3 regions of the Pseudomonas sp. B21-032 genome follow, and region 1 is predicted to be linked to each of the others. Evidence: riboswitches for the same ligand, from Rfam matches in the RefSeq annotation. Region 1 holds a riboswitch; each other region holds the start of a gene.

Region 1 (9,744 bases):
TCCTGGCTCGGTTCGCCCCAGCGCTCGCGCACAGCGATCTGGTTGGCCTCGGGCAAGGTAGCAAAGGCCGCCAGGTAATCGTCCAGGGCCATGCTCTGCATGCACGGGCGCAGGTCAAGGCTGTCCAGGTCATTGCTGACGCCGCCGAGCAAGGCCTGGATCAGCGCCGTGCCGCTGTCGGGCAAGGGCGCCAGCGGATAGCCCTGGGCCTGCAAGGCGCGCAGTATGTTCAGCGCCGCCGCCGGGGTATCGAGGCCCACGCCATTGCCGATGCGACCATCGCGGGTCGGGTAATTGGCGAGGATCAGCGCCACGCGCTTCTGCCCGTTGGGTATCTGCGCCAGCGCACACCAGCGCCGCGCCAGCTCGGCGACAAAGTCCATGCGTTCGGGCTGGGCGCGGTAGCAGACCACGTCGGACTGGCTGCGCTCGCTGCGCCAGGCCAGGTCCTTGAAGCTGACCGGGCGGGTGATGATGCGCCCGTCCAGCTCCGGCAAGGCGATGTGCATGGCCAGGTCACGGGCACCCAGGCCCTGCTCGCTGGCCTGCCAGGCCGGTTCGTTGTCCTGGGCGCAGATCGCTTGTAACACCGGGATGTCGCGGCGAAACGGGCGCAGGTGCGGCTGCTCGGGGCTGGACTGGGCAAAGCCTGTGGTGTTGATGATCAGCGCAGCGTCGACCTGGTCCAGCCAGTCTTCGACCTGCTGCAGGCAACCGGCCTCCTTGAGGCTGGCCACGGCGATCGGCAAGGGGTTGAGCCCGGCCAGTTGCAAACGCTGGCAGAAGGTATCGATAAAGGCCGTGTTGGCCGCCTGCAGGTGCGAGCGGTAGAACAGGATCGGCACCACCGGCTGCTCGACCTGCCACTCGCCGAACCAGTCCTGCAGCGCCGCAGCGGCCTTGCGCGGGTGGTACACCGCGGTGCGCGGCAGTTGCTGCGGTTCGCTCCACGGGTAGTCGCGCTGCAGGTACTGGCTGGCCAGGCAGTTGAACAGGTTAAGGGCATTGGCCTTGCCGCCCTGGCGCAAAAAGTGCCAGAGCCGTTCGCCCTGCTCGGCCGCCACCGTGCTCAGGCGGGTCAGTTCCGGGTCAGGGCGGTCGTCGCCGGGCACCAGGATCAACTGCACGCCACGCGCGGCCAGTTCCAGCAGTTGCTCCACACCATAGCGCCAGTAACCGACGCCGCCGTGCAGCGACACCAGGATGACCTTGGCATGGCGCAGCACCTGGTCGACATACAGGTCGACCGAGGCATGATTCTGTACCTGCATGGGGTTGGCCAGACGCAGGCTGGGGAAATCCTCGGGCAACTGCTGGGCGGTTTCGGCCAGCAGCGCCAGGTGTGAGTCACCGCTGCAGAGGATTACCAGCTCGGCCGGGGTCTGGCCGAGGTCGGCAATGCTGTCGTCCGGTACAAAACCACCGGGCTGGGTCCGCAGCAGGTGCATGGGTCAAGCGCCCAGGGCGGCGCGCAGGCTCGCTTGCAGCTGCGGCGCATCCAGCTCCTGGCCGATCAGCACCAGGCGCGTGGTGCGCGGCTCTTCGCTGCGCCAGGCACGGTCGAAGTGCTTGTCGAAACGGGTGCCTACGCCCTGGATCAGCAGGCGCATCGGCTTGCCCGGGATCGCCGCAAAACCTTTGACCCGCAGGATACCGTGTTGCACCACCAGTTGGGTCAGGGCGTCGAGCAGCAGGCTTTCGTCGGCTTGCGGCAGCTCGATGGAGATCGAGTCGAAGGCGTCGTGGTCATGGTCGTCGTGATCGTCACCGTCGTGGTGCGAGTCGTGGTGGGTGCGGCGGCCATCGATGTGCGCCTCGGATTCGGCGCCCAGGCCCAGCAACACTTCCAGCGGCAGGCGGCCGCTGCTGGCTTCGATCACCTTGACCGCCGGCGGCAGCTCTTCTTCGACTTCAGCGCGAACCTTGGCCAGGTCGTCGGCGGCGATCAGGTCGGCCTTGTTCAGCACCACCAGGTCGGCGCTGGCCAGCTGGTCGGCGAACAGCTCGTGCAGTGGCGATTCGTGGTCAAGGTTGGGGTCGAGCTTGCGCTGCGCATCGACCTGCTCCGGGTAGGCGGCAAAGGTGCCGGCGGCAACCGCCGGGCTGTCGACCACGGTGATCACCGCATCAACGGTGCAGGCGTTACGGATTTCTGGCCACTGGAAGGCTTGTACCAGGGGCTTGGGCAGGGCCAGGCCGCTGGTTTCGATGAGGATATGGTCGAGGTCGCCGCGACGCGCCACCAGCTCGCGCATCACCGGGAAGAACTCTTCCTGCACGGTGCAGCACAGGCAGCCGTTGGCCAGCTCATAGACGCGGCCGCTGGCCTCTTCTTCAGTGCAGCCGATGCTGCATTGCTTGAGGATTTCGCCGTCGATGCCCAGCTCGCCAAACTCGTTGACGATCACCGCGATGCGCCGCCCCTGGGCGTTGTCGAGCATGTGCCGCAGCAGCGTGGTCTTGCCCGAGCCGAGGAAGCCGGTAACGATGGTGACGGGGAGTTTGGCCAGTGTTTTCATTTCGATGCCCTTGGCAGGATGGCGGGCATGCGGGACGAGCGCCAAAGGTGTTGTGCACCTGGCCTGTTCGCCACCGGATCACCCCGCCCGGTTGAATGTCGGAAACTGTTCGAGGCAGGTCTCCTGGCTTGCATTGCACCGGCGCCGTGGCCAGTCGAACGACGCCTTCCCGCACGTGCTGCAGTGGCTGTGTCGAACCCTTCAATGCTTACAGTTGCGGGGGCAGCCGCGGCTTGAACCGCGTTCCCGTCTTAGCTTCGGCCAGCGCCGAAGAACCTCGAAGCGGCTAGGCTACGCAGTGCCCGGTGAGCGGTCAACTGCTGTCACGATTGACGCCTGCCCGCGCCCGTGATTTGCTAACGCCATTCGTTTGGGTGCCCCTTGAGGGTGAAACTGGGAAACCGGTGCGTCGTACGCTTTTTATAGGGTGTATGGCAAGTCCGGTGCTGCCCCCGCAACGGTAAGTGAGAAAAGCGTCAGAGCCACTGTGCCCGCTGTCTGGCATGGGAAGGTGACGCCTGTGGTGTGGCCAGCGGCCAACCCTCACCAGCCCGGAGACCGGCCCAACGCTTGACCGAACAAACCCGCGGTGGGCGGGCGCTGTTACAACCCCTGGGCGAACGCCGCGCAGGGGTTCGCTGCGCTTGCCTGTTGCCGACAACACCAAGAGGAAAGCGCCATGCGTACCAGTACCGCCATTAACCAAGCCGTTACCCCGTCAAGCCTCAGCCAGCGCCTGCTGGTTGCTGTCGGCGCCTCGCTGCTGGGCCTGTGCCTGGTGTACTTCGCCGGTTTCTCGCACATCGAAGCGGTGCACAACGCTGCCCACGATACCCGCCACAGCGCCGCCTTCCCTTGCCACTGAGTGCTGCCCCGATGATCAAGCGTATTGCCAGTACCGCAGGCTTTACCGGCCTGCTGGCCGCCCTGCTGCTGACCCTGCTGCAAAGCTTCTGGGTCGCGCCGTTGATTCTCCAGGCGGAAACCTATGAAAGCGCCGCGCCTGCGGTCGAGGCGCCCCATGAACATGCGGCCGGGACCGCCGAGCATCATCACGACAGCGAAGCCTGGTCGCCGGAAGACGGCTGGCAGCGGGTGCTGTCGACCACCGGCGGCAACCTGGTGGTGGCGGTCGGTTTCGCCCTGATCCTCGCCGCGCTCTACACCCTGCGCGCACCGAAGAGCGTGATCAGCGGCGCGCTCTGGGGCCTGGGCGGTTTTGCCGTGTTCTGCCTGGCGCCGACCCTGGGCCTGCCCCCAGAGCTGCCGGGTACTGCTGCCGCCGACCTGGCCCAGCGCCAAGCCTGGTGGGTCGGCACGGCTGCCGCCACCGCCGTCGGTCTGGCCTTGATCGTATTCGCCCACAACTGGCTGCTGAAGATAGTCGGTGCAGTGTTGCTGGTGGTGCCTCACGTGATTGGCGCGCCGCAGCCTGAAGTCCACCAGATGCTCGCCCCAGAAGCCCTGGAAGCCGAGTTCAAGGTCGCCTCGCTGCTGACCAACGCCGCGTTCTGGCTGGCCCTGGGGCTGATCAGCGCCTGGCTGTACCGCCGTTCGAGTCAGGCCTGAGGATGCAGTTGTACCTCGGCCTGGGTTGCCGTCGCGGCTGCCCGGCCGATGCCCTGAGCGAGCTGCTCACCCGCACCCTGCTCGCCCATGACCTGCCGCCCGGCGCGGTCATGGGCCTTGCCAGCATCGACCTCAAGCACGACGAACCCGGCCTGCATGAACTGGCCCGGCGCCTGGGCGTGCCGCTGCGGTTCTACAGTGCGGCGCAGCTGGCCGCTTTCGAATCACAGCTGAGCCATCGCTCTGCGGTAGCCTTCCAGCACAGCGGCTGTTATGGCGTGGCCGAGAGCGCCGCCCTGGCCCTGGCCGAGCAGCTTGGCGGGCCGGCCCGGCTGCTGGTCATTCGCACCTTGCAGGCCGACGCCAGCCTGGCATTGGCCTGCACCAGCGGTTTTCGCTGATAATCAGCCCTTTACCCGTAAGGACACCCCATGACCGTCTATTTCATCGGCGCCGGCCCCGGCGATCCGCAGCTGATCACCGTCAAGGGCCAGCGCCTGATCCAGCGCTGCCCGGTGATCATCTACGCCGGCTCCCTGGTGCCCGCCGCAGTGCTGGAGGGTCACCGCGCCGAAACCCTGATCAACAGCGCCGAACTGCACCTGGCGCAGATCATCGAAGCCATCAAGAGTGCCCACGACAATGGCCAGGACGTCGCCCGGGTGCACAGTGGCGACCCCAGCCTGTATGGCGCCATCGGTGAGCAGATCCGCTACCTGCGCGAGCTGGGCATCCCCTACGAGATCGTCCCCGGCGTCACCGCCGTGGCCGCCAGCGCCGCCCTGCTCGGCTGCGAGCTGACCCTGCCGGACATCGCCCAAAGTGTGATCCTCACCCGCTACGCCGACAAATCACCCATGCCGGCCGGCGAGCAACTGGCCGACCTGGCCCGCCACCAGACCACCCTGGCGGTGCACCTGGGGGTCAAGCACCTGGCTAAAATCGTCGAAGAGCTGCGCCCGCACTATGGTGGCGACTGCCCAATTGCCGTGGTGCACCGCGCAACCTGGCCGGACCAGGACTGGGTGCTGGGCACCCTGGAGACGATTGTCGAGCTGGCGGCGGCCAAGGACTTTCGCCGTACCGCGCTGATTCTGGTAGGCCGGGTGCTGGGCAACGACAGCTTCAGCGAGTCGGCGCTGTACCGCGCTGGCCACGCCCACCTGTATCGGCCCTGAGCGTATACACTGACGATTCCGTTCCGCCTGTGAGGACCTGACCATGCTCGAATTGCGCCCCAACTGTGAATGCTGTGGCAGCGACCTGCCCGGCGATAGCGCGGATGCGTTGATCTGCTCGTTCGAATGCACCTTTTGCCGTGACTGCAACGAACGTCAGCTCAAGGGCCAGTGCCCCAATTGCGGCGGTGAGCTGGTCAGACGCCCGGCGCGCTCGGCGGCCAAGCTGGTCAACAACCCGGCCTCGACCCAGCGCATCGTCAAGGAACAGGGCTGCCCCAGCCACTGACACACTCACTCAGGGCTCTGGTACTGGCTCAGGTATTTGTCCAGTACCGCCTTGTCGCCGCTGCCATCCCCCGCCACCTGCCACAGGCGCCGTTCAATGCCCTGGGCCAGCAAGTGCCCCACCGCCGCCTCGATCGCCGACAGCACGCACAGCTGCGCCGGCTCGTTGGTGGTGTAGCCGACCTCGGCTTCCAGGAGCTTCTTGAATTCGATGAACTTGAACACCCCGGCGCTGCGCCCGACCGAGTAGATGGTCTTGCTGGTCATGACGTTGGCCAGCACCTGGCCGCTGCGCACGTCCACCGCCCGCAGGTTGACCGAGACCTGGTCGACCCGGTACTCGCGCGACAGGTCGATACCCAGGTAGCGCGCGCCCTCGCCGCCGCTGCGCACGTTGGTGTCGTAGGCGATGATGCCGCCTTCGAGCATCAGGTTGGCCGCCTGCAGCGGCGGCAGCTCGCCCTGGATATTCACCGGGGTGTCGGGCTTTTTCTGCGAGGCGCGAATGATCTTGCGTTCGGTCAGCAGGTTCTGCAGCCCTTCGCGCTCGAGCACCACGAACCAGCCGCTGGCCTGCAGGGCATCCATCAGCATGCTCGCCGCGCCCTGGGTGACGCTGGTGGAAAACGAGCTGGCCGGGGTCGGCTTGTATTGCCCGGTCTGGTCGCGAAAACCATACACCACCGCCATCAGCCGGCCCTTGGGCCGCGGCATGTTGAGCAGGTCGTAGTAGGTCGAGGCCCGTGGCGTCAGGGTCGGGCTTTCGCTGTCCTGTTCGGCCGGCATCGGTTCGCGCAGGCTGCAGCCTTGCAAGGCGGCCAGGATCAGCAGTGTGCTCAGAATTCGTTTCATCGCTGTTTCTCCCCGTTGTCCTGGCCCTTCAAGGGTTCAGGCCGTTGACCTGAATTTCCGAGATTTCCCCGGTTACCCGGTCGGTCACCTGAATGCTCAGGGCCCCCGAGTCGTCGATGACGTTGATGATGAAGGCGTCGGTCTGCAGGCTGCCGGTGTTGCCGTTGTTGATGTTGGTCAGCAGTTGCGAGAGCAGGCGCGACTCCAGCTGGCTGGTGAAGCGCTCCAGTGCCGAGGTGCTGGCAAAGGCCGAGGTGCGGTCCTTGATGGCCGGGTCTTCGTGATCGTTCTGCGCCTGGGCGTTGTTGAGCAGCCAGGTGCCGTTCAGCGGGTTGCCGCCAAACGCCGGGTTGACCGGGGTGTAGACCAGTTCCGTGGCGCTGGTTGCACTGGCGAGGCTCGCCAGCAATACCAGCGAGGCCAGGCTGCAGGTTTTGTTGTTGTTCATAGCTCGTCCCTCTCCAGATCAGTGGTGTCCTGCAGCAGCATCTGCAGCTTGCGCTGGATGATCTGCGCCTTGACCAGGTCCGCAGCCTCGTAGGCGGCGTCCTTAAGCTCAGTGGTGTTGGGTGGCAGAAAACGCCGGTACAGCACGCGTTGCTCGTACTCGACCGTCACCAGGCTGCCCCAGCGCGGGTCGGGTCGTTCACGTACCACCAGGTTGAAATCCAGGCGGCTGGTGGCACGCAGCCGCTCGGCAAAGCTGTAATAGAAGTCGTGGCCGATGTGCGAGATGGTGTTGTCGACGATAAAGCCCATCATCTCGTCCTCGGCGCCGCCCCGGGCGGTGCCGGCCAGCAGCACCAGGGCCAGGGCCAGGGCACTGAGGCGGCGGTTCATTGCCCGGCTCCCTGGGCCAGGCCCTTGCGTGCGCCGGCAGCGCTTTCGTTGAAGGCCTTTTCGGCGACGAACTGCCAGTCGCTGTAGTGCTCAAGGCCGTCGAACTCCGACCATTGCCCGGCAAAGCCGGTGCGTTTGAGCGGCAGGCCCTGGGAGCGGCTGTAGACGCCGGTGATGCGCCCGTCGATCGAGCGCAGCAGGCCCCAGTCATCGCTGGCGGTGATCGGGTCCGGGTACAACTTGCGCAGGTGCCGCTTGGGGTTGGGGTAACGGCTATCCTCCAGCAGCTCCTCAAGGCTCTGCGGGTATTGGGCCAGGCCAGGTGAGGCGCGAAAGTAGCTGCGCAGGGCCTGGGCGTACTGGCCGCCGACCCACAGCAGTTCGCGTTCGCGCTCGCGCTGGGCGACGGTCGACCACAGCGTGCCGGTGGCCGCCAGGGCCATGCCGGTGACGGCGATCAGCAACAGCACGCCCAGGTAGGTGAAGCCTGCCTGCCCGGCATTACCACTCGGCATAAAGGCTGCCATCACGGGCCCTCCCGGTTGAACCGCTCTTGATGTCGGCAACGGCGCCGGCGACGCCTTCAGGCGGTGCCACCAGCAGCCAGCCGTCACGGCGTTCGGTGATCGGGTCCAGCGGCGCGCCGCGCAGGTAGCGCTGCTCGACCAACTGTTCCAGCGACTCGGGGTAGCGGCCGGTGTCGCCGTAGTAGTGGTCCAGCGCCTCGCGCATCACCGCCAGGCTCTGGCGCAGGGTGGCCTCGCGCGAGGTCTCGAGGCTGTTGAAGTAGCGCGGCATGGCGATGGTCATCAGCGTGGCGATGATCGCCATCACCACCAGCAATTCGATCAAGGTAAAGCCCTGGTTGCGTTTCATGCTGCTCACCACTGCCCGTAGGCGATGCCGTTGAGGCCCTTGCCGCGGGCCCGGGAGTACACATCAAAAACGTCTTCACCATCACGCGGGCTCTGCGCCGGGCTGTCGTAGGCGCGCAGGCCCCACCCGCCCTGCTCGTCGTCCTTGCGCGCGGCCAGCAGCGGGTCCTGGGGAATGCGCCGCAGAAAGTAGAACTTGGCGCCCTTGGCACTGCGCACATCGCGCACGCCATCGACCAGCACCTGCAGGTTCGGCGGGTAGCCGCTGGCGTCGAGGGACTTCTCGATATAGCCGGCGTCGAAGGCGCGCTTGTAGGCGTCGATGGCATCGCGCAGTTGGTACAGCGCGGTGCGCAGCTCCTGCTCCTTGTTGCGCCGCACCAGGGTTTCGGTCAGCGGCGCGGCAATCGAGGCAAGCAACCCGAGCAGTGCCAGGGTCAGCATCACTTCGATCAGGCTGAAACCTGCCATCGGGCGTTTCATGATTTACGGCCTCACCGCGGTCGGTACCGCCGCAATGGGTTGCTCGTCGTCGACCTCGATGCTGCGGTTGAGTTTGCGGATCTGCATGCTGGTTTCAGTGCCGGTGGCAAACTCCATGTCCGACGGGCTCTGGTACGGCAGGTTGCGGATGATCCGCGGGGTGATCGACAGCACCAGCTCCGACTGGCTGTTGTCGCTGCGGTTGCTGCCGAACAGCCGGCCCAAGCCGGGAATGTCGCCAAGCCCCGGGATCTTGTTGCCGCTGCCACCCTGGTCGTTGCGCATCAACCCGGCCAGCACCTGGGTTTCGCCGTCGTGCAGGCGCAGGCTGGTCTGGGCGTTGCGGGTGTCGACCTGAACCGGGATGGTGCCCTGGCGGGTCGGCTCCAGCGGCTTGGCGTTGCTGACTTCCAGGGCCACCTTGATCGCCACCTCGTTGTTCAGGTGCACCACCGGGGTCACTTCGAGCTTGAGGCCGACGTCCAGGTAGGTGACGCTTTCGGTGATCACCGGGCCCTGAGTCGAGGGCACCGAGGTGGCGCTGATGATCGGCACCCGCTGGCCAATGTGGATGCGCGCCTGTTCACGGTTGCTGACGCGGATCACCGGGCTTGCCAGGGTGTTGATGTCGTTGTCCTGGGCGTTGATCTTGGCTTGCGGTGCCGGGGCGATGCTGATGCGCGAGGAGTTGATGCCGCGCAACTGGTCGAGGGTGCCCACCGGGTTGCCATCGGCGTTGAGGATGCCGAAGGTGTTGGGCCACTGCAGGCCGAGTTCGAGGATCCGCGAACGGGCAACCTCCATCACTTCCACCTCCAGCACCACTTCCGGGTTGGACTGGTCCTGGGACTGCAGCAGTTTCTCGGCCATGCGCACGGCGTCGGGGGTGTCGCGCATGGTCAGGGTGTTGAGGCGCTCGTCGACGAACACGTCGCGGGTCTTGAGCATGGTCTTGACCATGTTCAGCGCGGTGTTGGCGTCGATGCTGGTCAGGTAGAAGGTGCGCATCACCAGTTCCTGGTAATCCTTGATCTTCTGCGGCGAGTCCGGGTAAATCAGCAGCGTGTTGTCGTTCACCACCTTCTGGTGCAGCTGGTTCTGTTCCAGCAGCAGGGCCACGGCGTCTTCGATGCGCACGTC
Region 2 (9,744 bases), 1.2 Mb from region 1:
CACCAGTTGTTGGGGAAGATCGAATCAGGGGTGTGCGGCGCCGGGGTGTCCTGCACCACCAGCACTTCGACACCGTGCTGGCGCAGGGTATCGACGTAGCCATCGAACTCTTCCAGCGCTTTCTGCTGTGCCTGCTGCGGGTCGAGCAGGGCTTGCTGGAAACGGTTGTTGAGGGCGGTGTCCGGGTTGAAGGCGAACCGCGCCGGGCGGATCATCAAGACTGTATTTGTTGTTTGCATCGAGGCACGCATCCGGGGTTGGCTGTGTGCTTATTGTCGACGTGATCAAGGATAAATCCCGGCTGAAGCGCATTGGGTGCTCAGCCGGTAAAGCTGAAATAGTGGGTTTGGCAGCGGATTCTGCTGCGACGGGTCAAGGCCGCTGTTGCTTCAAGGCGCGCAGTTGGCGCGCCAGAGTCAGGGCGGTACGGGCGCTGTGTTCGCCGGGCACGATATGGCTGAAGGGCAGGTCGATCAGGCGGTCGTCGCGCACCGCGCGCAGGTGCGAAAGCGCCGGGTGCTGGCGCAGGTAGGCGCGCTTGCCGGCGGCCGGCGACCACACCGCATCGGCAAGGATGATCACGTCAGGATCGGCGCGCAGCAGGCGCTCGGCATCGACCGTAACCCGGTTTAGCTCCACCTCGGCGTACAGGTTGCGCCCGCCTGCTGCGTCGATCAACTGGGTGATGAAACCGCGCTTGCCTTCGCTTTGCAGGCCGTTGACCTCGCTGTCGAGGTAGAACACCAACAGCGGCGGGCTGTGCCCGGCGATGGTTTTGGCGGCGGCCAGGTCCTGACGCTGGCGGGTGATCAACTGGCTGGCCAGGTCCTGGCGCTGCAACAGGTGGCCAAGGCTGCGCAGGTCTTGTTCAATGGCGGCAAAGCCGTTTTCCGGCGCTGGCGCGCAGGCGTTTTCCAGCAGGTAGCTGGCGATGCCGTTGGCCTGCAGGGTGGTGCGCGGGGCGACCCCGTCGCGGTCACGAAAGGCGCTGGCAAAGCCGCCGACCAGCAGGTCGTAACCTTGGGCATAGACCACTTCGGTTGCCGGGTAGCGACGCGACAGCAGGGGGACGCCGCGATAGCGTCCGCTGGTCAGCGCCCGGGCGTCATCATCTATATAGCTGACGGCGGCCAGCGCCGGGCCGGCGTCCAGGGCCAGCAGCAGGTCGGCGGCGTGCTGGTTGAGGGCCAGGATGCGTTGCGGGCGCTCCTGTGGCAGTTGCCAGGTGTGTCCGCAGTTCTGATAGTCCAGGGCCATGGCGCTGCTGCTCAACAGGGCCAGCACGCTGGCGCCCAACCCCCTCATGAGCCCTGGCCGTTGAGCAGCAACTCGGGCACCGGTTGGCCGTCGATCAGGTGCACACGCACCAGGCGCTGAGCGTCTTCGGCGTTGGCTACCCGGTACCAGCAGCGGTCCGGATATACCGTCAGCACCGGGCCGAGGTTGCACGGGAACTGGCAATGGCTGCGGGTCAGCAGCACGCCGTCAGTGGTTTCGATGCGGTTGGCCACCAGCAGCTCGCGGCGCAGGACTTTCCACAGTGGCAGGGCACCGCGTTGTACGCAGCGCGGGCCGGTGCAGAGCATCACATGGCGGGTATGCTCGGGGATCTGCGACCACTCCGGCTTGCTCTGGATTTGCTCTTCGGCGAGGCGGCCGCGGCGACGTTTGGGGGTTGTTGCTGTCATGGACTTCTCGAAAAATATTCGCGAAGCGCACAGGAGGGCCCCGGCCAACACGCGCCAGGTAGCCGGCTCGTGCCCGCCCTCCGCAGGTTTGCCTAAGTGACTGCATGCAGTCGTGGGGCTTCAGGCCGGTCTCCGGGCTTGCGAGGCGTAAAGTCATTCGCCTTCCCGTGCCTGTGGGCACAGTGGCGTGTTGAATGCTTCACTCGCTTACCGTTGCGGGGGCAGCGCCGGACTGGTCGATAACGACGCACCGGCTTCCCGTTTCACCTGACGCACGGCGGCGGCAGGCACCTGAAACTGGCAGGCATCTGACCATCAGCCCAGGCGTTCGTCAACTGCGCCGGCATGGCCCTGGGTGTGCAGGCGCTTGTACAGGGTGGTGCGGCTGATGCCGAGGGCCCGGGCCAGGGCCGAGATATTGCCATTGAGGGCACGCAGGCGCTGGCCGAGATCGTCAGTGTTTGCCGGCGTGGCCAGCACTGGCGCGGCGGGCTTGGCCTCAGGCAGGTCGGCAAAGAAACTGTCGGGCAGGTGCTCCACGGCAATCGGCCGTTCGCCGGCCAACGCCAGGGCCACCTGCAGCACGCTGGCCAGTTGTCGCAGGTTGCCCGGCCAGGGATGCTGAAGCAGCAGTTCCAGCACTTTGCCGGGCAATTGCGTCGGTGCCCCCGGTTCGCGGTACTGCTGGTGGAGCTGTTCGATCAGGGCCAGGCGGTCGCTGCGTTCGCGCAGCGGTGGCAGCATCAGGCTCAGGCCGGCGATGCGGTAGTACAGGTCCTGGCGAAAATGACCCAGGCGCACCTGTTCGGCGAGGTTGTGGTTGGTCGCCGAGACCACGCGGATATCCACCGGCGTCGGTTCGCCGCTGCCCAATGGCTGGATGCTGCGGGTTTGCAGAAAGCGCAGCAGGCGTGCCTGGGTGGGCAGCGGCATGTCGCCGATTTCATCGAGAAACAGAATGCCGCGGTCGGCCTTGCGGATCAGGCCGATGTTGCCCTTGTGGTGGGCGCCGGTGAACGCGCCTTTCTCGTAGCCGAACAGCTCCGACTCGACCAGCTCGGCCGGAATCGCCGCGCAGTTCACCGCAATCAATGGCTGCGTGGCGCGGCTACTGGCGCGGTGCAGGGCGGTGACAAAGACCTCCTTGCCGGCGCCGGTTTCGCCCTCGATCAACAGCGGGATGTCTTTTTCCAGCAGCAACCCGGCCTGGCGCAGGGCCTTGTCGATACGCGGATCGCAGCTGGGTTGCGGGCGGTTGAGCGCTGCTGCGGGTGATGCTGTGGGGGCATGCAGCAGGCAATGGAAGCGGTTGCGCCCGGCCACCTGCAGCGCAAATGGCTGGTCAGCCCGGTGGGCCAACAGTTGCGCCAGCGGCGTGCGGAACAACTGCTCCAGGTTCAGTTGCAGTGGGTTCTGCCCAAGCAGACTGTCGGCCCGACGGTTGGCCGCCAGCACCCGGCCCTGGTCATCGATCACCAGCAGCCCGGCCCATTGGCTGTCGAGGTTGTTGGCCCCGGTGTTGAAGCTCAGCTGTTGGTAGTGCCCGGCAAAACGCGCCAGGATCAGGCGGTTCTCCAGGCTCTGGCTCATCATCCGTACCAGGCCCTGAGTTTGCGCCGTCGGCAGGTAGCTGTCGCTGGACACATCGAGCACGCCGATCAGCTGGCGCTCGGCATCGAACAGCGGCGCGGCGGCGCTGGCCATGAAGCGGTTGAGCTTGAGGAAGTGTTCGTCCTGGCTGACATGCACCGCCTCGCCGGTGGCCAGGGCTGTGCCGATGGCGTTGGTGCCCACCCCTTGCTCGCGCCAGCAGGCACCGGCGACAAAGCCGTGGCGCTGGCGCGGGTCGATAAAGCGCCGGGTGCCCCAGGCATCGAGCAACTGGCCGTGATCGTCGCTGAGCATGATCAGGTAGCTGGAGTTACCCAGCAGGTGCGCGTACTGCGGCAGCACCTCGTCGCGAGTGGTGCCCAGCAGCGAGTGCTGGCGTTCGAGCAGCTCGCTGACCTGCACAGTAGATGCGTCGCCGAACTGCGGTTGCGACTGGTGGTCCAGGCCGTAGGCGCGGCAGCGCTGCCAGGACGCCTGGATCAGTTGCGCATGGGCGCTGGTGGATGCGGCCATGGGCCCGTCCTCTGCCGGCGGCAGTGTTGTTGTTTTTGTGTGATCCAGTGTTGTTCAGTCCTGTTCATTGTCAATGCCGCGGCTGTTCAACCGTGCAGTGAAGGTTGTTCATTTGTGTTCAGGAGTGAACCTGGGCAAAGCCACAATCTGCTGAAAGTCCTTTGCCGACAACGGCTTGGCCAGCGCTGGCATGAATCTCGCTCTATAGCAGGCGCCTGTCCGCTAACAACAAGAAGGCCGCGCCATGTCGCTCACCCTTGAGCATGTCAGCCGTACCGTGGATAACCAGCTGTGCATCGACGATGCCTGCCTGCGCTTCGAACCCGGCTCGTTCAATGTGCTGCTCGGCCGCACCCTGGCCGGCAAGACCAGCCTTATGCGCCTGATGGCCGGGCTTGATCGGCCAGACCGCGGCCGGGTGCTGATGAATGGCGAGGATGTCACCGGCCGGCCGGTGCGCCAGCGCAACGTGTCGATGGTCTATCAGCAGTTCATCAATTATCCGACCTTGAGTGTGTTCGAGAACATCGCCTCGCCCTTGCGCCAGGCGCGCATGGGCGAAGCGCTGATCCGCGAGAAGGTCCAGCAGACCGCGCAGATGCTGCGTATCGAACCGTATCTGCAGCGCTTGCCGCTGGAGCTTTCCGGTGGCCAGCAGCAACGCACGGCCATGGCCCGGGCACTGGTCAAGGATGCCGAACTGATCCTCTTCGACGAGCCGCTGGTGAACCTTGACTACAAGCTGCGCGAAGAGCTGCGCCAGGAGATGCGCGAGCTGTTCGCCGCGCGCCACTGCATTGCCGTGTACGCCACCACCGAACCCAACGAGGCCCTGGCCCTGGGCGGCACCACCACCATCCTCCATGAAGGGCGCATCGTCCAGAGCGGGCCCACTGCTCAGGTTTACCACCAGCCGCGCACGGTGCTGGCCGCCGAGCTGTTTTCCGAACCGCCGATCAACCTGATGCCCGGGCGTATCAACGGCAACGAAGTGAGTTTTGCCGGTGCTGTGCATTTCGCCATGAACGCCGACCTGCGCCGCATCGGCGATGGCGACTACCGCTTTGGCGTGCGCCCGAGCCATATCAGCCTGGTGCCGTCCAACGACGATGACCTGGAGCTGGCGGTGCTGGTGGAGCTGGCGGAAATCAGCGGCTCGGAAACCTTCCTGCATGTGCGCAACGAGCACTTTCGCCTGGTCCTGCACTTGCCAGGGGTGCACGAGTACCACGTCGATGCGCCGATCCGGGTGTTCATCCCCACCCACAAGCTGTTTGTCTTCGACCCCGCCGGGCAACTGGTGCAGGCCCCGGGCTTGCGTGAAACGAGGGTCGCCTGATGGCCGAGATTCGTCTGCAGCAGCTGGCCCATAGTTACAGCCGTGCCCCCCAGGGTGCGGACGACTATGCCTTGCGTGAGCTTGAACATGTCTGGGAGCAGGGCGGCGCCTACGCCTTGCTCGGCCCGTCGGGGTGCGGCAAGTCGACCTTGCTCAATATCATTTCCGGGTTGCTCAGCCCGTCCCACGGCCAGGTACTGTTCGATGGCAAGGTGGTCAACGAACTGTCGCCACAGGCGCGCAACATCGCCCAGGTGTTTCAGTTTCCGGTGGTCTACGACACCATGACGGTGTTCGACAATCTGGCCTTCCCGCTGCGCAACCAGGGCCTGGATGAAGCGCGCATTGCCAGCAAGGTGGCCGAGATCGCCGAGGTGCTCGATCTCGGCAACCTGCTGAAGAAAAAAGCCCGCAACCTTAGCGCCGATGAAAAGCAGAAGGTCTCCATGGGCCGTGGGCTGGTGCGCGACGACGTCTCGGCGATCCTCTTTGACGAGCCGCTGACGGTGATCGATCCGCACCTTAAGTGGAAGCTGCGGCGCAAGCTCAAGCAGATCCACGAGCAGTTCAATATCACCATGATCTACGTCACCCACGATCAGCTCGAAGCCTCGACCTTCGCCGACAAGATCGCGGTGATGTATGGCGGCCAGATCGTCCAGTTCGGCACCCCGCGCGAGTTGTTCGAGCGTCCGCGCCATACCTTCGTCGGCTATTTCATCGGCAGCCCGGGGATGAACCTGATCCCGGTGCAGGTGCAGCCTGGTGGCGTCGGCTTCGCCGGCATTCACCTGGCGTTGCCGCTGGAGTTGCAGGCGCGCCTGGCTGCGACCAGTGCCGTGCGCCTGCAAGTGGGCATCCGCCCGGAATTCGTCCAGGTCTGGGACACCCCGTTCGACGAAGGCTTCAGCGCCCGGGTGGTGGATGTCGAAGACCTGGGTACCTACAAGATTCTCAGCCTCGACCTGCAAGGCGTACCGCTCAAAGTGCGCCTGGGCGAGGACCGCACGCTGCCCGAGGGCCAGGCCTGGATCAGTTTTCCGGCGCAGTGGCTGATGCTCTATGCCGATGACGTACTGCTGGAGGCCCGGCCATGAACAAAGTGCCCAACAACAAGGCCTGGTGGCTGGTGCTACCGGTGTTCCTGCTGGTGGCGTTCAGCGCTGTGGTGCCGATGATGACCGTGGTCAACTACTCGGTGCAGGACATTTTCGACCAGTCCAGTCGGTACTTCGTCGGCGCCGACTGGTACCGCCAGGTGCTGCAGGATCCGCGCCTGCACGACTCGCTGTTGCGCCAGTTCATCTATTCGGCCTGCGTGCTGCTGATCGAAATCCCCCTGGGCATCGCCATCGCCCTGACCATGCCGACCAAGGGCCGTTGGTCGTCGCTGTGCCTGATCGTCATGGCCATTCCGCTGCTGATCCCGTGGAACGTGGTCGGCACCATCTGGCAGATTTTCGGCCGCGCCGACATCGGCCTGCTGGGCGCTTCGCTCAACCAGCTGGGCATTAGCTACAACTACGCCGCCAACACCATGGACGCCTGGGTCACGGTGCTGGTGATGGACGTCTGGCACTGGACCTCGCTGGTGGCGCTGCTGTGTTACTCCGGCTTGCGGGCGATCCCCGATGTCTATTACCAGGCGGCGCGCATCGACCGCGCTTCGGCCTGGGCAGTGTTCCGGCATATCCAGTTGCCGAAGATGAAGAACGTGCTGTTGATCGCGGTGATGCTGCGCTTCATGGACAGCTTCATGATCTACACCGAGCCGTTCGTGCTCACCGGTGGCGGGCCTGGCAATGCCACCACCTTCCTCAGCCAGACCCTGACGCAGATGGCCGTGGGGCAGTTCGACCTGGGTCCGGCGGCGGCGTTCTCGCTGGTGTACTTCCTGATCATCCTGCTGGTGTCGTGGCTGTTCTATACCGCCATGACCCACGCCGACAAACAGTAGGGGCCGCCCATGAACCTGCGCAAGACGCTGGCGCTGCTGCTGTACATTCTGTTCCTGCTGGTGCCGATCTACTGGCTGCTGAACATGTCGTTCAAGAGCAACACCGAGATCCTCGGCGGCCTGACCCTGTGGCCGCAGAACTTCACCTTCGACAACTACCGGGTGATCTTCACCGACCCCAGTTGGTACAGCGGCTACATCAACTCGCTGTACTACGTGTGCCTGAACACAGTGATCTCGCTGAGCGTGGCCTTGCCGGCCGCCTATGCCTTTTCGCGCTACCGGTTTCTGGGCGACAAGCACCTGTTCTTCTGGCTGCTGACCAACCGCATGGCGCCGCCGGCGGTGTTCCTGCTGCCATTCTTCCAGTTGTATTCCTCCATTGGCCTGTTCGATACGCACATTGCCGTGGCCCTGGCCCACTGTCTGTTCAACGTGCCGTTGGCGGTGTGGATCCTTGAGGGCTTCATGTCCGGGGTGCCCAAGGAGATTGACGAAACCGCCTACATCGATGGCTATAGCTTCCCGCGGTTCTTCGTGAAGATCTTCGTCCCGCTGATTGGCTCCGGCATCGGCGTCACGGCGTTTTTCTGCTTCATGTTTTCCTGGGTCGAATTGCTGCTGGCGCGCACCCTGACCTCGGTGAACGCCAAGCCGATTGCCGCGGTAATGACCCGCACGGTGTCGGCCTCGGGGATCGACTGGGGCGTGCTGGCCGCCGCCGGGGTATTGACCATTCTGCCGGGCATGCTGGTGATCTGGTTTGTCCGCAACCATGTGGCCAAGGGCTTTGCCCTGGGCCGGGTCTGAGGAGCGCGCTATGGACTGGATGGCCTGGACCCTGCCGACGGCGATCTTCTTCGCCGCGATCGGCTTGTTGCTGCTGGGCATGACGGTGTACGAGCTGCGCCGGCCATGCGTCGAGCGTCGCGGCTTTCTGCCGATTGCCACCACCCGTGGCGACCGGCTGTTCATTGCTTTGCTGGGCAGCGCTTACCTGCATTTGCTGGTAATCGGGCTCAGCGACTGGAACCTGTGGGTGGCCTCGCTGCTGTCCCTGGCCTGGCTGTTGGTGGTGATGCGCTGGGGGTAGCCGAGGGCAATCGGCACGCCTGGGTGAAAATACTCAATCGGGAGATCACAATGTTCGACAACAACAAGAACCGGCGACATTTGACCCTGGCAGCCCTGCTGGTGCTGGGCAGCTTTCACGCCAGCGCCTGGGCCGATGCCTACGAAGATGCCGCGAAAAAATGGATCGGCAGCGAGTTCAAGCCTTCGACCCTGACTCCCGAGCAGCAGCTCGAAGAGTTGAAGTGGTTCATCAAGGCTTCCGAGCCGTTTCGCGGGATGAAGATCAACGTGGTGTCGGAAACCATCGCCACCCATGAATACGAGTCCAAGGTGCTGGCCAAGGCCTTCAGCGAGATCACCGGGATCAAGCTGACCCACGACCTGCTGCAAGAAGGTGACGTGGTAGAAAAACTGCAGACGCAGATGCAGTCGGACAAGAACATCTACGACGGCTGGGTCAATGATTCCGACCTGATCGGTACGCACTTTCGCTACGGCAAGACTGAGTCGATCACCGACCTGATGGCCAATGAAGGCAAGGACTACACCTCGCCAACCCTGGACCTCAAGGACTTTATCGGCATCTCCTTCACCACCGCGCCGGACGGCAAGGTCTACCAACTGCCCGACCAGCAGTTCGCCAACCTCTACTGGTTCCGCGCCGACTGGTTCGACCGCCCCGACCTCAAGGCCAAGTTCAAGGAAAAGTACGGCTACGAACTGGGCGTGCCGGTGAACTGGTCGGCCTATGAAGACATCGCCAAGTTTTTCAGCGAGGACGTCAAGGAAATCGACGGCAAGCGTGTCTACGGGCACATGGACTACGGCAAGAAAGACCCGTCACTGGGCTGGCGCTTCACCGACGCCTGGTTCTCCATGGCCGGCGGCGGCGACAAGGGCTTGCCCAATGGCCTGCCGGTGGACGAATGGGGGATTCGCGTCGAGGACTGCCACCCGGTCGGTTCCAGTGTCACCCGTGGCGGCGATACCAATGGCCCGGCGGCGGTGTATGCCACGCAAAAATATGTCGACTGGATGCGCGCCTATGCACCGCCCGAGGCCCAGGGCATGACCTTCTCCGAGTCCGGGCCGGTACCGTCCCAGGGCAATATCGCCCAGCAGATCTTCTGGTACACCGCCTTTACCGCCGACATGACCAAGCCGGGCCTGCCGGTGATGAACGCCGACGGCACGCCGAAGTGGCGCATGGCGCCGTCGCCCAAGGGGCCATATTGGGAGGAGGGCATGAAGCTGGGTTATCAGGACGCCGGCTCCTGGACCTTCCTCAAGTCGACCCCGGAGAAGCAACGCCTGGCGGCCTGGCTGTACGCCCAGTTCGTCACCTCCAAGACCGTCTCGCTGAAAAAGACCATCGTCGGCCTGACGCCGATCCGCGAGTCTGATATCAACTCCCAGGCCATGACTGACCTTGCGCCCAAGCTCGGCGGCCTGGTGGAGTTCTACCGCAGCCCGGCGCGGGTGCAATGGACCCCGACCGGCACCAACGTGCCGGATTACCCGCGCCTGGCTCAGCTGTGGTGGAGCCATATTGCCGAGGCGGC
Region 3 (9,744 bases), 1.3 Mb from region 1:
GAATCTCATAGCCGCTGATGGCCGCCTGCTCCAGCTGCAGGGTGCCGGCGACATTGCGCAGCTGCTTTTCGGCTTCGAGCACGGTGACAAAATCCAGCAGACCGAGGCCATCGCTGGCCCCCGCTGGGCCTTCCAGGCCCAAGGGGTCTTCCACCCGCTGGCCGAGCATCTGCAGCCCGCCGCAAATGCCCAGGACCTTGCCGCCGTAACGCAGGTGGCGACTGATCGCCTGGTCCCAACCACGCTCACGCAATTGCGCCAGGTCGCCGCGCACGCTCTTGGAGCCGGGCAAAATGATCAGGTCAGCGGGCGGAATCGGCTGACCGGGGCCGATAAACTGCAGATCGACCTGCGGGTGCAGGCGCAGCGGGTCGAAATCGGTGTGGTTGCTGATGCGCGGCAGCACCGGCACGATCACCTTGAGCTGGCGCCCGGCCTTGAGGCCCTGGCGCTGGTCGATACCGTCTTCGGCTTCCAGGTGCAGGTCCAGCACATAGGGCAGCACGCCCAGCACTGGCTTGCCGGTACGTTCTTCAAGCCAGTCCAGGCCCGGCTGGAGCAAGGCGATATCGCCACGAAAACGGTTGATGACAAAGCCCTTGACCCGTGCCTGCTCACTCGGCGAGAGCAGCTCCAAAGTGCCGACCAGGTGTGCAAACACCCCGCCCCGATTGATGTCGGCAATCAGGATCACCGGGCAGTCGACTGCCTCGGCAAAGCCCATGTTGGCAATGTCGCCGGCACGCAGGTTGATTTCAGCCGGCGAGCCGGCGCCTTCGACCATCACCACCGGATAGGCCGCGCTCAGGCGCTGGTGCGAAGCCAGCACGGCCTGCATGGCGATGGCCTTGTAGTCGTGATAGGCCACGGCGTTCATGCTGGTGACCGCGCGGCCATGGACGATCACCTGGGCGCCGGTGTCGCTGTTGGGCTTGAGCAGCACCGGGTTCATGTCGGTGTGGGGCGCCAGACCCGCGGCCTGCGCCTGCACCGCCTGGGCGCGGCCGATCTCGCCGCCCTCGGCGGTCACGGCACTGTTGAGCGCCATGTTCTGCGGCTTGAACGGCACCACGGCAATGCCCTGGCGCAACAGCCAGCGGCACAGCGCGGTCACCAGGGTGCTTTTGCCGGCATCGGAGGTGGTGCCCTGCACCATCAGGGTGGTCATGCTTGTTCCTTGCGGTAATCGCTGAAAGCCTGGGCCAGGCGCTGAAAGTCCTGTTCACTGGCCGGCAGGCCGAAACGCAGGCTCGGCGGCTGGCTGAACAGGCGCAGGAGGATGCCGTGCCGGGCCATGAATTCATGCAGGCGCGGCGCCTGCTCGGTGACCAGGTACTGGAACAGGTCGCAGCTGCCGCTGGGGGCGAAACCTGCCGCACTGAGCACCTCGGCCAGGCGCTGGCTGGCAGCGGCGCAGCGGATGATCTGCTGCTGATGGGCGGCGCCGTCGAGCAGGCAGGCCTGGCCGAGGATCCGCGTCGGGCCGCTGATGGTCCAGGGCCCGAGCTGTTCGGCGAGCAGTTGCAACAACTGGCGCTCGGCCAGAACAAAGCCCAGGCGTACGCCGGCCAAGCCGAAGAACTTGCCGAACGAGCGCAGCACGATCAACCCGCTGCGCTCGGCATGGGCGCCAATGCTGTGTTGCGGGGTGTTGTCCATGAACGCTTCATCAACCAGCAGCCAGCCGCCACGGCGGGCCAGGCGACCATGCCATTCCAGCAGTTGCTCGGCAGCAATCAGCTGCCCGGTGGGGTTGTTGGGGTTGACCACCACCAGCACGTCGAGGCTGTCGAGGTAATACTCGACCTGGTCCAGCGGCAACTCGCGCACCCGGTGCCCAGCGCGGCGCCAGCCTTCGGCGTGTTCGGCGTAGCACGGCGACAGCACCCCGACCGTGCCGGGGCGACGCAGGCGTGGCAAAGCCTGGATCGCCGCCTGGGAGCCGGCCACTGGCAACAGTTGCTCGACCTGATAGTAATCACGGGCCGCCTGCTCGAGGCCGTCTTCGGATTCAGGCAAGCGCGCCCAGGCCCGCAGCGGAATCTCGGGGATGGAATAAGACCAGGGGGCGATGCCGCTGGACAGGTCCAGCCAGTCTTCGCGGGCGATGCCGTATTGCTGCACTGCGCGTTGCAGGCGACCACCGTGTTCAAGCATAGAATTCAGCCCCCAGGCACAACAGCAGCAACCACAACCACACGCCCTGGCAAACCAGGCGCCAACCGCGTTCGATGGCGTCGGCATCGGCCTGCGGGCCTTCGCCCAGTTGCGGGCGCTCGTGCAGCTCGCCGTGATACACCGCCGGCCCGCCCAGCTCTACGCCCAGGGCTCCGGCCCCGGCCGCCATCACCGGCCCGGCATTGGGGCTGTCCCACAACGGCGCCTGGCGCCGCCAGCAGCTCAGGGCCAGGCGGGTCTTGCCCAGCAGCGCGTAAGTCAGCGCCACCAAGCGTGCCGGAATATAGTTGAGCACATCGTCGATCTTCGCCGCAGCCCAGCCAAAACGCTCGAAACGTTCATTACGATAGCCCCACATGGCGTCGAGGGTGTTGCTCAGGCGATAGAGCACCACCCCCGGTACGCCGGCAACGACAAACCAGAACAGCGCGGCGAACACCGCATCGCTGCCGTTCTCCAGCACCGACTCGGTGGCGGCGCGGGCCACGGCGGTTTCGTCCAGCTCGCGGGTTTCGCGGCTGACCAGATAACCGACGCGCTGGCGGGCTTTTTCCAGGTCGCCCTGGCGCAGGGCTTCGGCCACCGGCGTTACGTGCTCGCCAAGGCTGCGCAGGCCGAGGGCGCAGTACAGCGCCAAAACTTCAATCAGCCAGCCAATGTACGGCAGCCAGGACAACAGCATGGCGATGAAGGTCAGCGGCACCACCGCCAGGAACCAGGCGCTGACGCCGTGGCTGCGCCAGCCACGGCCGCCGGCATTCAAGCGCTGTTCCAGGCGCCCGGCCAGGCGCCCGAAGGCTACCAGCGGATGCCGGCGCTTGGGCTCGCCCAGCAGCGCATCCAGCGCCACCCCGGCCACTGTCAGCAACGCCACGCTCATCAAGACTCCCCCCACTGGTTTTCAAACAGCATGTCGTGCAGCGGCCGCGCTGTGGTCCAGCCTTCAAGCACCAGCATCGGCGCCGGGTAAAATTCGTGAACCGGGCCCAGGCAGAGGATTGCCAACGGCTTGGCACCGGCCGGCATGCCGAGCAACTCGGCCAGGGCCCGGGGCTCGAACAGCGACACCCAGCCCATGCCCAGACCTTCGGCGCGGGCCGCCAGCCACAAGTTCTGGATCGCACAGGACAACGACGCCAGGTCCATCTCCGGCAAGGTCCGGCGGCCGAAAATGTGCGCTTCGCGCCCATCCATCAGCGCCGCCACCAGCAGCTCGGCGCAGTCGTTGATGCCTTCGACCTTGAGTTTCATGAAGTCATCGGAGCGCTCGCCGAGCGCCTGCGCTGTACGCAGGCGCTCCTCTTCCACCAGGGCCTGGATCCGCTGGCGCAGTTCGCGCTGGGTGATACGGATGAAACGCCAGGGCTGCATCAGCCCGACGCTGGGCGCCTGGTGCGCGGCCTCAAGCAGGCGCGCGAGCAACTCGGGGGCGACTTCGCCGCCACTGAAGTGACGCATGTCGCGACGCTCGCCGATGGCGCGGTAGACCGCCGCACGTTCGGCCTCGGTAAAAGCATGTTCAGTCATGGACACAGAAGCGCCGCCGACGCCTGGGGGTTGGAAGCAAAATAGAAATGCACGTAGGAGGCGGTCAAGCGCCCCTGGCGGTACACCGCCTCGGCACCACGACCACCGTTGGGGCTCTGGCCGCGGGCAACCGGCTCAAGCTCGGTACTGGTCAGCGAATGATGATAGGTGTGCCCGCGCAAGGTGCCTTCAGGCAGCTCTACGGCCTGCAGGGCCAAGGCGGCCAGGCGCTTTTGCATCACTGCCTCGCCTGCCAGCAGGCCGAGCAGTTCGGCACGCTCGCCGGCAACATCGGTGAGCGCATCGAGCAGGTAGAGCATGCCGCCGCATTCGGCGAGCAACGGCTTGCCGGCGTGGTGATGGGCGCGGATAGCCTCGAGCATCGGTGTGTTGGCCGCCAGCGCCTGGTGATGCAATTCGGGGTAACCGCCGGGCAGGTACAGGCTGTCGGCGGCTGGCAAGCTTGTGTCATGCAGCGGCGAGAAGAACGCCAGCTGCGCGCCCATGGCCCGCAGCAGGTCGAGGTTGGCGCCATAGGTAAAGGCAAAGGCTTCGTCGCGGGCAACCGCAATGCGCACACCTTGCAGCAACGGCTCGATGGCAAACTCGGTCGGCGCGGCAAAGCGCACCGCTGGCGGCAACGCCGCATCGCAACTGGCGCCCAGGGCCGCTGCGGCAGCATCCAGCCGCGCATCAAGGTCGTTCAGTTCACTGGCTTGCACCAGCCCCAGGTGACGGCTCGGCAATTCGATGCCGGTTTCTCGCGACAGCCCACCGTACCAGCGCAGCCCCTCGGTCAGGCTGCCTTCAAGCAACTGGGCATGGCGCAGGGTACCGACACGGTTGGCCAACACCCCGGCAAACGGCAGGTCCGGCTGATAGCGCGCCAGGCCCAGGGCCAGGGCGCCGAAGGTCTGGGCCATGGCGGTGCCATCGATCACCGCCAGCACCGGCACGCCAAAATGCCGGGCCAGGTCGGCGCTCGATGGCGTGCCATCGAACAGGCCCATGACCCCTTCGATGAGGATCAGGTCGGCCTCGCCCGCCGCCTCCCACAATAGCCGGCGGCTTTCCTGCTCGCCGACCATCCACAGGTCGAGCTGATACACCGGCGCACCACTGGCGCGCTCGAGGATCATCGGGTCAAGAAAGTCCGGGCCGCACTTGAACACGCGGACCTTGCGCCCCTGGTTGCGATGCAGGCGCGCCAGTGCGGCGGTCACCGTGGTCTTGCCCTGGCCGGAGGCCGGTGCGGCGATCAATACCGCCGGGCAATGGCGCGCATCACTCATAGTTCGACGCCCTTCTGGGCGCGGATGCCGGCCTGGAAGGCGTGCTTGATCATGCCCATTTCGGTGACGGTGTCGGCCAGTTCGATCATTTCGTCTTTGGCCGCGCGACCGGTGACGATCACGTGCTGCATCGGCGGGCGCGCCTGCAGGTCGCTGAGCACCTGGTCGAGGTCGAGGTAGCCGTGCTTGAGGGCGATGTTCAGTTCATCAAGCACCACGAAGGCGATCGACGGGTTCTGGAGCATCTGCCGCGACACTGCCCAGGCAGCTTCGGCGGCAGCGATGTCGCGCTGGCGGTCCTGGGTTTCCCAGGTAAAGCCCTCGCCCATCACGTGGTAGCGCACCTGCTCGGGAAAGCGCCGGAAGAACAGCTCTTCGCCAGTGCTGTTGCGGCCCTTGATGAACTGCACCACGCCACACTGCATGCCGTGGCCCATGGCCCGGGCGAGCATGCCGAAGGCCGAACTGCTCTTGCCCTTGCCGTTGCCGGTAAGTACCAGCAGCAAGCCGCATTCGTTGGGCGAGTTGGCGATGCGCTCGTCGATCACGGCCTTTTTGCGCTGCATGCGCGCCAGGTGGCGTTCGTCGCGCTCGGTGGATTCAGTCATGAGGTTCTCCGCAAACCACTGTCGGCCGATCTCACCGAACGCAGCAGCCGACGGCTGCTCAGCGTATCGAAGGAACGGGCGTGACAGATGAATGGATATGGCAGACGGAAAACGCGCAGGGCTGCGGCACAGGCCGGAGGAACCGCGCATCACCCTCCGTGATGCCGTTGGCTGTTACAGGCCGGTCTCCGGGCTTGTGAGCGGGGCCATCGACACCCGGGGCTGCGCGCCTTCCCGGACACGAATGCCCAGTGGCCCTGCACAGCCTTGACTCACCTACCGTTGCGGGGGCAGCGCCGGATTCGCGCGTTTTACGCGCCCACCGGCTTCCCTGTTTCACCCTGCCAGGCCATCGCCTGCAGAGCACCTGAAACAAGTCGCGAAGGTTAGAGGGTTGCACCCGGAGCGTCAATGAAAGGCGCTGCACTGGCCTGGATCAATGGCGCCTTTGTCATCTTGTGCAACACTGACTTCAGTGATATCAAATAGCCATACCTCGGCTGTACTCGATCACAACTATAAGGGAGAGCAGCATGCAAGGCCTGATCATCAATAATGCGCGCCTGGAGTTCCTGCGCCCGGCCCTGGAACGCTGGGTCGATTGCATCGACCGCTTCAACCAGACCCTGGGGGACGGTGAGGCGCCCTATTGGCACGGCGCCCAGGCCAACCTCGGGCTGCTCTCGGCCGCCGCCTGGCAGGCCGAGCTGGTGACCCTGCAGCAGCACCAGAGCAAGAAGCAGCGCGATGACGGCGATCGCGAAGGCCGCTGCGACCTGTACATCGCCAACCGCGAAGAGGCCGCCTACCTGCAGGCCAGCCAGCGCTGGCCACGCATCGCCAAGCTCGACCTGAATAACGCCCTGGGCGAAACCGTCCAGGCTGCTCGGCAAATTGCCGCGCCCAGCCAGCTTAAAGTCGCTGCGTTGTTCGCCAGCCCCTGGAAAGCCGGCCAGCACGCCAGCCCCGAAGAGCTGCAGGACCTGGTCGACGACCTGCAAAAGCATAACGCCTGCGCCATCGCCTGGTACTTTCCCTACGCCTACCGCAAGCTGCACAACGAAGCCGGCCAGTATCACCCCGGCATCGCCCTGTTGCTCAAGCAGGCCTGACCCGGGGAACCTCCCACGCCTGGCGTGCCTCTACTGGCAATAGCGGCCATCATTGCGAGGGAAACGACATGGGTATCAAGCCGATTGCACTGCTGCTGGCAGTGACTGCGGGGTTAAGCGGCTGCGGCGAGAACGCCCGCCTTGAGGTCAGCGACGGGGTCGGCCCGTCGCCGCAATTGCCCGAACCGAACAAGACCCTGATCCCCACCGTCAACATCGCCCCCGCCATTGGCTGGCCCCAGGGCATGACGCCCAAGGCCGCGCCCGGCACCCAGGTGGCGGCCTTCGCCGCAGGCCTGGACCACCCGCGCTGGCTCTATGCCCTGCCCAACGGCGACATCCTGGTGGCCGAAACCAATGCCCCGCCCAAGCCCGATGACGGCAAGGGCATTCGCGGCTGGGTGATGGGCAAAGTCATGGACCGCGCCGGCGCCGGCGTGCCCAGCGCCAACCGCATCAGCCTGCTGCGCGACAGCGACCACGACGGCGTGGCGGAAACCCGCACGACCTTTATCGAGAACCTCAATTCACCGTTCGGCATGGCCCTGGTCGGCAATGATTTCTACGTTGCCGACACCGATCGCCTGCTGCGCTTTCACTATGAACCCGGCACGACTTCGATCAAGGGCCCAGGTACAGCCGTGGCCGAACTACCGGGCGGCACGCTGAACCATCACTGGACCAAGAACGTGATCGCCAGCCGTGACGGCAAGAAGCTCTACGTCACCGTCGGCTCCAACAGCAATGTCGGCGAGAACGGCATGGACCAGGAAAAAGGCCGCGCGGCGATCTGGGAAGTCGACCCGGCCAGCGGCCAGACGCGGATCTTCGCCTCGGGCCTGCGCAACCCCAACGGCCTGGCCTGGGAGCCGCACACCGGACAGCTGTGGACCGCAGTCAACGAGCGTGACGAGATCGGCAGCGACCTGGTGCCCGACTACATTACCTCGGTCAAGGATGGCGGCTTCTATGGCTGGCCCTACAGCTATTACGGCCAGCACATCGATCAGCGGGTCAACCCGTCTGATCCGAACCTGGTGGCCAGCGCCATTGCCCCGGACTATGCGGTGGGGCCGCACACGGCGTCGCTGGGCCTGACCTTCGCCGAAGCAGGGGTGCTGCCGGCACCGTTCGAGCAAGGCGCGTTCATTGGCCAGCATGGCTCGTGGAACCGCAAGCCGCACAGTGGCTACAAGGTGATCTTCGTACCCTTCAGCACTGCCGGCAAACCTGCGGGCAAGCCGATCGACGTGCTCAGCGGGTTTCTCAATGATGAAGGCAAGGCCATGGGCCGGCCGGTCGGGGTGATCAACGATCAGCGCGGCGGGCTGCTGGTAGCCGATGATGTCGGGAACACGATCTGGCGGGTGAGCAAGGCCCGGTAAGCCGGGGGAGCTTAGCGTTTGCGGCAGAGGGTCAAGCCATCGCCAATCGGCAGCATCGACAGGTCCACCCGTGGGTCGTCCTTGAGCGTGCGGTTCAAGGCCTGAATGGCGCGGGTGTCTTCGCTGTGCGGGTTTTGCTCAAGCACCCGCCCGCTCCACAAGGTGTTGTCGAACAGTACCAGCCCGCCCACTCGCAGCAGTCGCAGGGCCTCTTCCAGATAGTGCGGGTAGTTGGCCTTGTCGGCATCGATGAAGATCAGGTCGTAGCGCGCTGATGGCAGTGTCGCCAGGGTCTGCAACGCCGGCGCCAGGCGTAGCTCGATGCGCTCGGCGACTCCAGCCTCCTGCCAGTAGCGCCAGGCCACGGCGTTGTAGCTGCCTTCAAGGTCGCAACAGAGCAACTGCCCGTGTGCCATGGCCTGAGCCATGCACAAAGCGCTGTAGCCGGTGAAAGTACCCACCTCGATCACCCGCTCGGCACCGATCAGGCGCACCAGCAGCGCCAGCAACTGGCCTTGCTCCGGTGCCACCTGCCAGCGTGCTTCGGCCAGGGCCTGGGTTTCTTCACGCAAACGGGCGAGCAACGGCGTCTCGCGCAGCGACACGCTTTGCAGGTAGTGGTAGAGGGGGTCGTCGAGGTAGAGCGTCTGGGCGGTCATCGTCTACCTCGCACAGGTCAGGGGTTGCGCGCCAGGTGCGCTGGCTGCAGCACCCGCTTGGCGTTCAGGTAGGTCTTTTGCCAATAGCTGTTGGACAGGTAGTCCAGGCGCACCGTTCCGCCGGTGGCCGGGGCATGGACGAAGCGCCCTTCGCCGACATAGATACCGGCATGGCTGACCTGCGAGCCACCATTGGTGGCAAAGAACACCAGGTCGCCGGACTGCAGGTCGTTGCGCTCGATGCTCGGTGCGCGGATGCCGATCATCTCCCGGGTCGAACGCGGCAACGAGATGCCCGCAGCATCACGATAGACGTAGCCAATCAGGCCGCTGCAGTCGAAACCCGAATCCGGGGTGTTGCCGCCCCAACGGTACGGCGTGCCGACCAGGCCGAGGGCGCGGAACAGCACGTCTTCGGCAACCGGGGAGAAATACACTTGCGGGGCCATGACTGCCGGCTCGACCACTTTACGCGGGGCCGGGGCATGACTTGAGCAGGCACCGAGCAGTGCTGCGAGGGAAAGTAGAGCGAAGCGCGCCATCATCGCCATGGTCAGAACATCCTGTCTGAAGCCGCTTCGGCCAAGAGCCGAAAAGAGTTGAGAATTTAGATTAGACGCTTTCTGTAAACACGCACGGCGACGAGCTTTTCAGCTACGTCGCCGTGGTCAAACCTGTCGAAGGATCAGTTGCGCGAGAGCGTGGTCGCGGCCGGAGCCATGGCCAGTGCACGCTTGGCTTCGATGAAGGTCTTGCTCCAGTAGCGATCACCGAGCTTGTCGATGCGCACGCCACCGCTGCGGCGGCTGCTGGAGTGGATGAACTGATCGTCGCCGAGGTAGATACCGGCGTGGCTGACGCGGCCGCGACCATTGGTGCTGAAGAACAGCAGGTCGCCTGGCTTGAGGTTGTTGCGAGCAACCAGCGGGGCCTTGACGTTGATCATTTCGCGGGTAGAGCGCGGCAGGTTGAGGCCGGCTTCT

What was found. A riboswitch is a leader RNA that binds a small molecule or an ion and turns the genes downstream of it on or off. The one in region 1 is predicted to bind cobalamin.
Region 2: linked by a shared signal. The riboswitch ahead of LOY54_RS08860 (ferredoxin) and the one ahead of cobW (cobalamin biosynthesis protein CobW) in region 1 are both predicted to bind cobalamin.
Region 3: linked by a shared signal. The riboswitch ahead of cobO (cob(I)yrinic acid a,c-diamide adenosyltransferase) and the one ahead of cobW (cobalamin biosynthesis protein CobW) in region 1 are both predicted to bind cobalamin.

The regions. Positions count from the first base shown of each region.
Region 1 is NZ_CP087180.1:3,163,741-3,173,484, forward strand. It holds gene cobN (cobaltochelatase subunit CobN) at 1-1,448, opposite strand, end outside; gene cobW (cobalamin biosynthesis protein CobW) at 1,452-2,519, opposite strand; cobalamin riboswitch at 2,615-2,814, opposite strand; cobalamin riboswitch at 2,875-3,101, shown strand; gene LOY54_RS14620 (CbtB domain-containing protein) at 3,199-3,384, shown strand; gene LOY54_RS14625 (CbtA family protein) at 3,396-4,088, shown strand; gene LOY54_RS14630 (cobalamin biosynthesis protein) at 4,091-4,489, shown strand; gene cobM (precorrin-4 C(11)-methyltransferase) at 4,520-5,266, shown strand; gene LOY54_RS14640 (DUF1272 domain-containing protein) at 5,310-5,555, shown strand; gene LOY54_RS14645 (CsgG/HfaB family protein) at 5,561-6,406, opposite strand; gene LOY54_RS14650 (curli assembly protein CsgF) at 6,435-6,854, opposite strand; gene csgE (curli production assembly/transport protein CsgE) at 6,851-7,246, opposite strand; gene LOY54_RS14660 (type II secretion system protein) at 7,243-7,773, opposite strand; gene LOY54_RS14665 (type II secretion system protein) at 7,748-8,122, opposite strand; gene LOY54_RS14670 (prepilin-type N-terminal cleavage/methylation domain-containing protein) at 8,128-8,604, opposite strand; gene LOY54_RS14675 (secretin N-terminal domain-containing protein) at 8,608-9,744, opposite strand, start outside.
Region 2 is NZ_CP087180.1:1,920,894-1,930,637, forward strand. It holds gene ctlX (citrulline utilization hydrolase CtlX) at 1-239, opposite strand, end outside; gene LOY54_RS08855 (ABC transporter substrate-binding protein) at 373-1,305, opposite strand; gene LOY54_RS08860 (ferredoxin) at 1,302-1,688, opposite strand; cobalamin riboswitch at 1,794-1,998, opposite strand; gene LOY54_RS08865 (sigma-54-dependent Fis family transcriptional regulator) at 2,004-3,812, opposite strand; gene LOY54_RS08870 (ABC transporter ATP-binding protein) at 4,057-5,151, shown strand; gene LOY54_RS08875 (ABC transporter ATP-binding protein) at 5,151-6,248, shown strand; gene LOY54_RS08880 (carbohydrate ABC transporter permease) at 6,245-7,108, shown strand; gene LOY54_RS08885 (carbohydrate ABC transporter permease) at 7,118-7,918, shown strand; gene LOY54_RS08890 (DUF2160 domain-containing protein) at 7,929-8,201, shown strand; gene LOY54_RS08895 (ABC transporter substrate-binding protein) at 8,252-9,744, shown strand, end outside.
Region 3 is NZ_CP087180.1:4,485,726-4,495,469, forward strand. It holds gene LOY54_RS20670 (cobyric acid synthase) at 1-1,168, opposite strand, end outside; gene cobD (threonine-phosphate decarboxylase CobD) at 1,165-2,157, opposite strand; gene cbiB (adenosylcobinamide-phosphate synthase CbiB) at 2,150-3,058, opposite strand; gene bluB (5,6-dimethylbenzimidazole synthase) at 3,058-3,711, opposite strand; gene LOY54_RS20690 (cobyrinate a,c-diamide synthase) at 3,702-4,997, opposite strand; gene cobO (cob(I)yrinic acid a,c-diamide adenosyltransferase) at 4,994-5,605, opposite strand; cobalamin riboswitch at 5,767-5,991, opposite strand; gene LOY54_RS20700 (hypothetical protein) at 6,139-6,717, shown strand; gene LOY54_RS20705 (sorbosone dehydrogenase family protein) at 6,786-8,102, shown strand; gene LOY54_RS20710 (O-methyltransferase) at 8,114-8,761, opposite strand; gene LOY54_RS20715 (C40 family peptidase) at 8,779-9,312, opposite strand; gene LOY54_RS20720 (C40 family peptidase) at 9,447-9,744, opposite strand, start outside.